2 regions of the Streptomyces sp. E-08 genome follow, and region 2 is predicted to be linked to the other one. Evidence: riboswitches for the same ligand, from Rfam matches in the RefSeq annotation. Region 2 holds a riboswitch; the other holds the start of a gene.
The links. A riboswitch is a leader RNA that binds a small molecule or an ion and turns the genes downstream of it on or off. The one in region 2 is predicted to bind S-adenosylmethionine.
Positions count from the first base shown of each region.

Region 1: it holds a riboswitch for S-adenosylmethionine, as region 2 does, so the genes downstream of both, ACN9MM_RS38565 (IclR family transcriptional regulator) here and thrC (threonine synthase) in region 2, are expected to answer to the same signal.

Region 1 is NZ_CP183971.1:8,421,454-8,425,996, forward strand. It holds gene ACN9MM_RS38555 (oxygenase MpaB family protein) at 58-921, shown strand; gene ACN9MM_RS38560 (class I SAM-dependent DNA methyltransferase) at 962-1,732, opposite strand; gene ACN9MM_RS38565 (IclR family transcriptional regulator) at 1,791-2,513, opposite strand; SAM riboswitch class I at 2,702-2,843, opposite strand; gene ACN9MM_RS38570 (hypothetical protein) at 3,229-3,885, shown strand; gene ACN9MM_RS38575 (hypothetical protein) at 4,233-4,543, shown strand, end outside.
Region 2 is NZ_CP183971.1:4,708,599-4,713,141, forward strand. It holds gene ACN9MM_RS21745 (DUF11 domain-containing protein) at 1-1,032, opposite strand, end outside; gene ACN9MM_RS21750 (glucosyl-3-phosphoglycerate synthase) at 1,071-2,039, opposite strand; SAM riboswitch class I at 2,189-2,335, shown strand; gene thrC (threonine synthase) at 2,329-3,636, shown strand; gene ACN9MM_RS21760 (MoaD/ThiS family protein) at 3,675-3,953, shown strand; gene ACN9MM_RS21765 (cold-shock protein) at 4,342-4,543, shown strand, end outside.

The sequences.
Region 1 (4,543 bases), 3.7 Mb from region 2:
CAGAGGGCTGGGTGTGTCACCGGAGAAGCCCAGGAGAGGAGCGCGATCGCGGTGCCCCTGCTCGGAAGGCTGCGTACGAAGGCAGGCGATGCGCTCCTGCGGCGCGTGGCCGGTCCGGCGGCACACCGGAAGCGCGCCCGCATCCATGACACACCGGGGCCGCGCTGGTTCGCTCCGGACAGGCCGGTGCGGACCGTGCACGCCGATGCCTCGATGTACGTCGGCGGCCTTGCCGCGCTTCTGCTCCAGTCCCTGCACCCTGTCGCCATGGCGGCTGTCTGGGCGCACTCGGGTTTCCGCGGTGATCCGTGGGGCCGCCTGCAGCGGACCAGTACCTTCCTGGCGGAGACCACGTTCGGCACGGCGCGGGATGCCGAGCGGGCGGTGGAGCGGGTGCGCGGGGTGCACGCGAGGGTGACCGGGCGCACGGCGGGCGGAGTGCCCTACCGTGCTTCCGATCCGTCGTTGTTGTCCTGGGTGCACATGGCCGAGACGTACTGCTTCCTGGAGGCTCATCGACGCTACGGCCTGCATCCGCTGACCGGCGGGCAACAGGACGCGTACGTCGAGGACATGGCGTCGGTCGCCGTGCGGCTGGGCGTCACCGACCCGCCGGAGACCCGTGCCGGTCTCGTCGCAGCTCTCGGCAGCCGGCGCCGCGAGCTGGAGGCGACGGACGAGTCGTCGGCGACGGCCCGGTACCTGCTGGTGTCACCGCCTCTGCCGTGGCCGGCCCGCCTGCCCTACCTCCTGCTGGCGGCAGCCGCCGTGGACCTCTTGCCGTCGTGGGCCCAGGACCTTGTGCCGGTGCCCCGTCGGATCCGGTTCCTCCGCCGTTTCGCGCGACCCGGCGGTCTGGCGGTCACGGCGGCGATCCGCTGGGTGACGCCGCCGCTTCCCTCCGCAGATACCGATCGATGACCGGTACGTACCCTGACGTGCGGCCGTGCCTCGGGAGCCCTCAGGCGGGCTTGCGCCACACGGAGATGTGCTTCGGGGAGTCCTGGACGAAAGGTGTTCCGTCCCAGTCCGCGACGCGACGCTCCAGCTCCAGTCCGGCGATCCGTGCCATCAGGTCGAGCTCCGCCGGCCATGCGTACCGGTGCCGGGAACTGTCCCGGCGGTAGCGGCCGCCTGCGTTGTCGTTCGTACAGCTGTCGCTCGTGTGGCCGTCGCTCGTGAAATGGTGCGAGACGAGGATCTGCTCGACGAGGTCGAAGGTGTCGAAGCCGAGGTGTCGCTCGGAGACGTCGAACGGCACCGCGACCTGGCCCGGCGGCAGCAACCGCAGGGGCGGTACGCCCAGTTCGATGACGAACCGGCCTCCGGGTGCCAGGTGACGCGCGGCGTTGCGGAAGCACTCGACCTGCTCGTCCTGCGTGAGCAGGTTCGTGATGGTGTTGTAGACGAGATAGACCAGGGAGAATTCCCCGGGGACGACGGTCACGGCCATGTCCCCGATGGTCACCGGCAGGGCGTCGGCGTCGACCTTGCGCCGGAGAACGGCCGCCATGTGCTCGGAGAGTTCGATGCCCGTCACCGGCACGCCACGTTCCCGGAGCGGGACGCCCACGCGTCCGGTTCCGATGGCGAACTCCAGTGCCTGGCCGTCTCCGGCGAGGTCGGCGAGGAAGGCGAGAGTCGGTCCGAGGACGGCGGCCGAGGACATCTCGGTCTCCTCGGCGTCGTAGCGGTCGGCGGTCGCGCGGGTCCACAGCTCACTGCTTGTCACGGCCGGCCACTCTGCCCGGCGCGGGGCGTCGCTGTCGACCGATATGCGCTCACCAGGGTCATGCGTGGGAGACGACTTCGGTGAGGCGGTCGGCCGCGGCGACGGCGGCCTTCGCGAGCCGGGCGCCGGGCTGTCGGGTGAGGCGCTGGATCGGGCCGGTGACCGTGACGGCGGCCACGACGCGGTCGGACGGGCCGCGGACCGGCGCCGAGACGGAGGCCATTCCGGGCTCGCGCTCACCGATCGACTGGGCCCAGCCCCGGCGCCGTACGCCACTGAGGGCGGTGGCCGTGAAGCGAGCACCTTGCAGGCCCTGGTAGAAGCGCTCGGGTTCCTCCCAGGCCAGCAGGACCTGGGCGGCGGAGCCGACCTTCATGGGGAGCGTGGACCCCACCGGCACGATGTCGCGCAGGCCGGACGTCCGCTCGGCTGCGGCGACGCAGACGCGCATCTCGCCCTGGCGGCGGTAGAGCTGCGCACTCTCGCCAGTGGCGTCCCGAAGGGAGGTGAGGACCGGACCGGCTGCGGTCAGCAGGCAGTCCTCGTCCGCGGCAGCCGAGAGCTCGGCAAGGCGAGGGCCGAGGACGAAGCGGCCCTGTACGTCCCTGGCGACCAGACGGTGGCGCTCGAGTGCGATGGCGAGCCGATGGGCCGTGGGCCGTGACAGACCGGTGGACGAGACCAGTCCCGCCAGAGTGGCCGGGCCTGCCGCCAGCGCACCGAGGATCACCGCGGCCTTGTCGAGGACGCCCACACCACTAGAAATATCCGAAATGTCCATGAAAAGGGGTACTCCAGTCTCGGTCGCGCGCGAAGACTCGCGGCGATCTCACGCAGGGAAGGTGGGAATGCTCAGCGGGGAAGAGCCGAAAAGGTCGGCCGATATGCCGCGGCGATCACGAGATGGGTACGCGGAATGCCCGGGACAGGCAGAGCCAGGGCGAAGGACAGCACAGAGAGCACCGTGTCTCCTCATCTTTTCCCACGCCACGTTGGCGCAGGCCGGAGTTGGCACTGATCCCTACGGCGCGGCGCGAACATGGAGCGCCGAGTCGATCGGGGAGTTGCCGGGGCTTCGTAGGGCCGGTCCCTCCACCCCTCTGGATGATTCGCGGAGAACCATACAAGACTCCCGCGGCCACCTGCCACCGGCCTCCTCTTCAGGCGAGCGGCGGGTCAGGCGGGCGGTGCGCGACACCACCCCCGGGTGCCCAAGAGGAGTCAGTGGGGGTGACAGTGCCGGACCGTCGGCGCCGGGATCCCGCCTCCGGCTCCCTCGGTGTCAAGTCCGAGTCGGGTCAACTCATCTGACGTTCCGTCAGGAGTGGCGAGAATCTTGCCTGGACACCCCTACCGGCCGGTTCTACTCTCAAGTCACTTTGCGCGGTTCCCCCACGCACCACACGTACGCACCCCGCTCGACAGCACCCCGCGCACCGCACCATGCGACGACCCGCACCTCCTCGCACCCCACCGTCGATCACCGAGGAGAACTCATGTCCAAGCTGCTCGTCTCCCTCACCGGCCTCGCCGCCGCCGGAGCCCTCGCCTTCGGGGCCAACGGCACGCAGGCCGCCTCCACCACCGTCTTACCTGCCGGCCACTCCTTCGCCGCCAAGCTCACCGGCAAGGCCACCTTCGTCGCCGGGTCGACCACGATGACCTGCACCGTCTCCGCCTCCGTACCGACGAGCGGAGCCAACAACGCCGTCCCCGCAGCCCCCGGCAACCACAACGCCGCGGGCCCCGTCTCCGTCCCCGTCAACCCGCCCAGCTTCAGCGGCTGCAGCACCAGCATCTTCGGCGTGAACGTGACCATCACGAGCAACGCCACCAACGGCCCCTGGACGCTCTCCCTCCAGAACGGCGCCCCCGCCACCGGCGGCTTCACCATCCCCAAGGGCGGCGTCGTCCTCAAGACCAGCGGCCTCGCCAGCTGCACCATCACCGCGTCGCCGGCCGGACCCACCGCCGTCAACGGAAGCTGGGCCAACGGCACCCCGTCCCAGCTGGCGATCGCCAACGCCCCCGTCCCCGCGACCGCCACGGGTGGCTTCCTCTGCCCGACCGGCAACCAGTCCGCGACCTTCAGCGCCACGTACCAGCTCAGCGACACCACGGACCCGTCCCAGCAGATCACGGTGACCGGCTGAGCCGCCGACCGCCCGACCAGAGGGCCGCCTGACCGCCTGACCGGTCGGCCGCCCCGGCGGACCCTGCGCGTCCCGGCCCGGATCACGCGGCAGGGCGCCGACGGCGAGTGACCGTCGCAGCGAACCGGCCTCCGCAGCGGCCCGCCCACCGGCAGACCGGAGGGCGGGCCGTCGGCGGATCCCGGCCCGCACGGGCGGTCGCCGTCCCGCCTCCCCTACCACGACGACTCGCCCCAACCATGGCCTGTATGGCGCACCGAGCTTTTCCTCCCGGGTGACTCCAGTGGCGCGCGTTCCGCGACCACGGGTGTCTGGACGAAGGAAGCGCAGGCAGGAAGTGGGAGAGCATGGAGCGGAAGCACAAGCGCCTCGCGACGCGGTGGGCCGCCGGGGTGGCGGGAGCGGTGTTCGCGATCCTGACGGCCACGGCGATCGTCCTGGTACGGGTCGCCCTGCCGAGCGGCGTCGACGGCGCCGGAGCGACCGTGGACGCGGGGCAGCGGAGCGCCGTGCGGACGGCGCTGGAACTGATCCCCTTCGCAGGCATCGCGTTCCTGTGGTTCATGGGCGCCCTGCGCGAGCAGGGAGGCGACCGTGAGGACAAGTTCGTCTCCACGGTCTTCCTCGGCAGCGGTCTGGTCTTCGTCGCCACGCTCTA
Region 2 (4,543 bases):
GCCGGCCGGGACGTCGAAGGCCTTGGCGTCGATGCTCAGGTTGTCGGTCGGCTTCGGGGAGACCGCGCCGTCGTCCACGCCGACGAAGAAGTTGCCGGTGTTGCCGGTGTGGGCCTCGGTGACGTTCTTCCCGTCCACGCGGAACGTGTCGCCCGGCGTGTTCCGGTCGCCCTCGAACGCGGTCACGCTCGCGCGTACCGTGCCGGGGCCCCGGCGGAAGCCGTCCACGGTGATCGTGGTCGCGGGGGACGTGGAGCGCTGGAGGACGTGGCCGCCGTAGACGTGGACGCTGCGCCGCTCGGGGGCCTTCACCGGGTCGGGGCCCGGGAACCTGTGGACGACCGTGAGGGACCAGCCCGCCACGCAGCCCTTGCCGCTCGGCGCCCACAGGTTGCCGACCGCCACCCGCGCGTCCGTCCCCGAGACGCCCGCGAAGGCGGCCGTCACGTCGGACTCGCCCGTGTAGTAGTGCGGGCCGCCGGTGTCGGCCGGGTCGGCGACCATGCTGTCGATCGAGACCGGGGCCGCCGCCCCGGCCCCGACCCTGATCACCGGGGCCGTCGTCGTCGGGTCGCCGGGGGACCGCCCGACGTCCGCGCCGGAGAGGTCGCAGCGCTTCAGCAGGGCGCCGCCCGGGCCCCTGTACGTGCCGTCGTTGCCGCCCCAGAAGAGGCGCGCGTACGCCACCTCGGCGCCCGCCGGGATCCTCACGTGGCCGGTGCTGGAGCCGAAGCCGGCGTTCCCGGTGCCCGCCGCGTCGATCCGCCGCATCACGAAGGTGTTGTTGTCGTCCGAGCCCTGGCCCGACGCCGCCGTCGCGCAGCGCGCCGCCAGGTCCGCCGGGGCGTCCGGGCAGCCCATGACCGTGTTGCCGATCGTGGTGAAGTCGCCGTACAGCGACGCGTCGTACCGCTTGCCGAAGGGCTCGATCACGTCCGCGGCGGCCGGGGCGGCCACCGCGGCCGCGAGCGAGCCCGCCGTGAGCCCGATGGCCGCGAGCACCCTGCCCAGGTGATGTTGTCTGAAGCGCATAAAAGGGCAATTTATGCAAAACGGATCATCATGGGGCGTCACGCCACGCGGCGCTGCGCGTACTCCGTGATCTCGGCCATCGGCGGCCGCTCCTCGGTGTCCACCGCGTACGTCCGCGGCTCGAAGCCCTTCTCGCCCCGCTCGAACTGCGTCAGCCTCGGCCGGACCAGGTGCCCCCGCGACAGCCGCAGCTGCGCCGTCCGGTAGATCGCCGCCGCCATCCGGCCCAGCGCGAGACCGTCCTGGTGCCGGTGCTTGCGCACGCCCACGTCCACCTGGGCGAGCGCGTCCAGGCCCACCGTGTGCAGGGCGTCCACGAGCAGCCCCAGCTCCACTCCGTAACCGACCGGGAACGGCAGCCGTTCGAGCAGCGAGCGCCGCGCCGCGTACTCGCCGCCCAGCGGCTGCACGAAGCCCGCCAGCTGCGGCCAGTGCAGGTTGAGGAGCGGGCGGGCCACCAGTTCGGTGACCCGGCCGCCCTGGGCAGGGGTCCTGCCGGAGGCGAGCCCGTCGGGTTCGGCCCCGAAGGGGCGGTCGTACATCGCCTTCACGAAGTCCACGTCCGGGTCGGTGAGCAGCGGGCCCACGATCCCCGTCACGAAGTCCGCCGAGAAGTCCCGCAGGTCCGCGTCCACGAAGCACACGACGTCCCCGCTCGTCACCATCAGTGACCGCCAGAGCACCTCGCCCTTGCCGGGGACCGCCGGTATGCGGGGGAGTATCGCGTCCCGCGCGACCACCCGCGCGCCGGCCGCCGCCGCCACCTCCGCCGTACGGTCCGTGGAGCCCGAGTCGATCACCACCAGCTCGTCGACGAGCGGCACCGCCTCGGTCATCAGCTCGCGCCGGATCACGGAGACGATGTCCCCGACCGTCGCCTCCTCGTTCAGCGCGGGCAGGACGACGCTGACCCTCGTGTTCCGCTTGGCGGCGAGGATCCGCTCCAGCGGCCGGTCCGCCACGGACCAGGACCGCCGGTCCAGCCAGCGCTCCACCTCTTCCAGCACGTGATCTCCATCTCGCGGTTCGGACGGCCGGTCCAGGGTTCCGGGCCTTCGGTTACAGTCTTGAACAACGCGGATGCCCGATGCACGTCGGGGTGCCGCCCGCGTCGGAGCGCAGGAACGAAAGTCCACCGCGCTTCACAATCGAATACCGCTCATCCAGAGGGGCAGAGGGAAACGGCCCGTTGAAGCCCCGGCAACCCTCCAGTCGGTTCGTCTCGTCCTCCAGCGAGGTCCCCGACTAGGGAAGGTGCCAAATCCGTCTCATGGCGAAAAATTCGTCATGGGAAAGATGAGGAGAAAGGGCCTCGCCTCCATGGCTGTTCAGACCGTCGCACCCACCAACGTCGACCTCGGTCCCGCGTCCGGGCTTTCCTGTCGCGAATGCGGTGAAGTCTTCCCGCTCGGCCCGATCTTCGCCTGCGAACTCTGCTTCGGACCGCTCGAAGTCGCGTACGACCTCCCCACCGGTGACCCCGAGGCGCTGCGCAAGCAGATCGAGGCCGGCCCCGCCAACATCTGGCGCTACGCCCCGCTGCTGCCCGTCCCCGCCGACGTCGCCGAGAAGCCGAACCTGAACCCCGGCTGGACCAAGCTCGTCCGGGCCGACAACCTCGCCGCCGCGATCGGCGTCGCCCCCGGCAAGCTCTTCGTCAAGGACGACTCCGGCAACCCGACCCACTCCTTCAAGGACCGGGTCGTCGCCCAGGCGCTCGAAGCCGCCCGCGCCTTCGGCTTCACCACCCTCTCCTGCTCCTCCACCGGCAACCTGGCCGGCGCCGTCGGCGCCGCCGCCGCCCGCGCCGGCTTCCGCTCCTGCGTGTTCATCCCGCACGACCTGGAGCAGGGCAAGGTCGTCATGGCCGGTGTCTACGGCGGTGACCTCGTCGCCATCGAGGGCAACTACGACGACGTCAACCGCTTCTGCTCCGAGCTCATCGGCGACCCGCTCGGCGAGGGCTGGGGCTTCGTGAACGTCAACCTCCGCCCGTACTACGGCGAGGGCTCCAAGACGCTCGCGTACGAGATCTGCGAGCAGCTCGGCTGGGTCATCCCCGACCAGCTCGTCATCCCGATCGCCTCCGGCTCCCAGCTCACCAAGATCGACAAGGGCCTGCAGGAGCTCATCAAGCTGGGCCTCGTCGAGGACAAGCCGTACAAGATCTTCGGCGCCCAGGCCGAGGGCTGCTCCCCGGTCTCCGCCGCCTTCAAGGCCGGTCACGACGTCGTCCGCCCGCAGAAGCCGAACACGATCGCCAAGTCGCTCGCGATCGGCAACCCGGCCGACGGCCCGTACGTCCTCGACATCGCCCGCCGCACCGGCGGCGCCGTGGAGGACGTGAACGACGAGCAGGTCGTCGAGGCCATCAAGATCCTCGCCCGCACCGAGGGCATCTTCGCGGAGACCGCGGGCGGCGTGACCGTCGGCGTCACCAAGAAGCTCGTCGAGGCCGGTCTCATCGACCCGGACCTCACCACCGTCGTCCTCAACACCGGCGACGGACTCAAGACCCTGGACGCGGTGGCCGACACCTCTCAGGCGACCGTCACCATCCGCCCGAGCCTGGAGGCGTTCCGCGACGCCGGCCTGGCCGTCTGAGTCCGTCCCCTCCTGGCCCACCGAAAGGTTCCGAAGACATGGCCGTGAACGTCCGCATCCCCACCATCCTCCGCACCTACACGGGCGGGCAGTCCGAGGTCCAGGCCGAGGGCGCGACCCTCGCCGAGGTCATCGCGGACCTGGAGAAGAACCACACGGGCATCGCCGCCCGCGTCCTGGACGACCAGGGCAAGCTGCGCCGCTTCGTCAACGTCTACGTCAACGACGACGACGTGCGCTTCGAGCAGGGCCTGGAGACGGCCACCCCGGCCGGCGCGGGCGTCTCGATCATCCCGGCCGTCGCCGGAGGCTGCTGAGCCTTACCCGTCGGTACGAATTGCCCCTTCCGCGCGATAAGCGGAGGGGGCAATTCTGCATGGTTGAGCGAGGTAGAGTTGGGGAAGTCCCCTCCGCTGCTCATGCCGGCCGCATATGAGAATGCGTCCCCGCACGACAAGAAGCAGCCAAAGTGCCTGCGCGTTGTGTACGTTCTGCGCGCTTTGCCGGGCCCGACTTGCCCCGTAATTCCGGGGATTATCCCCAATTCCCCTTTCCGGGACGCCCAGAATTCTCGGTCGAATGACCTGTTGCAGAGGGCAGTTGGGCAGATACATTCAGCGGCGGTCGACGCGTTCCGGCGCAGGGTCTGACCCGGGTCCGCGAGGTGCGGGTCCCGCGCAAGGGCCAGTAATAGGGGAGTTAGGCATGGCTCAGGGCACCGTCAAGTGGTTCAACGCGGAGAAGGGCTACGGCTTCATCGCGGTAGACGGTGGTGCGGATGTTTTCGTCCACTACAGCGCGATCCAGATGGATGGCTACCGCAGCCTCGAAGAGGGCCAGCGGGTCGAGTTCGAGATCTCGCAGGGCCAGAAGGGTCCGCAGGCGGACATGGTCAAGCTCGCCGTCT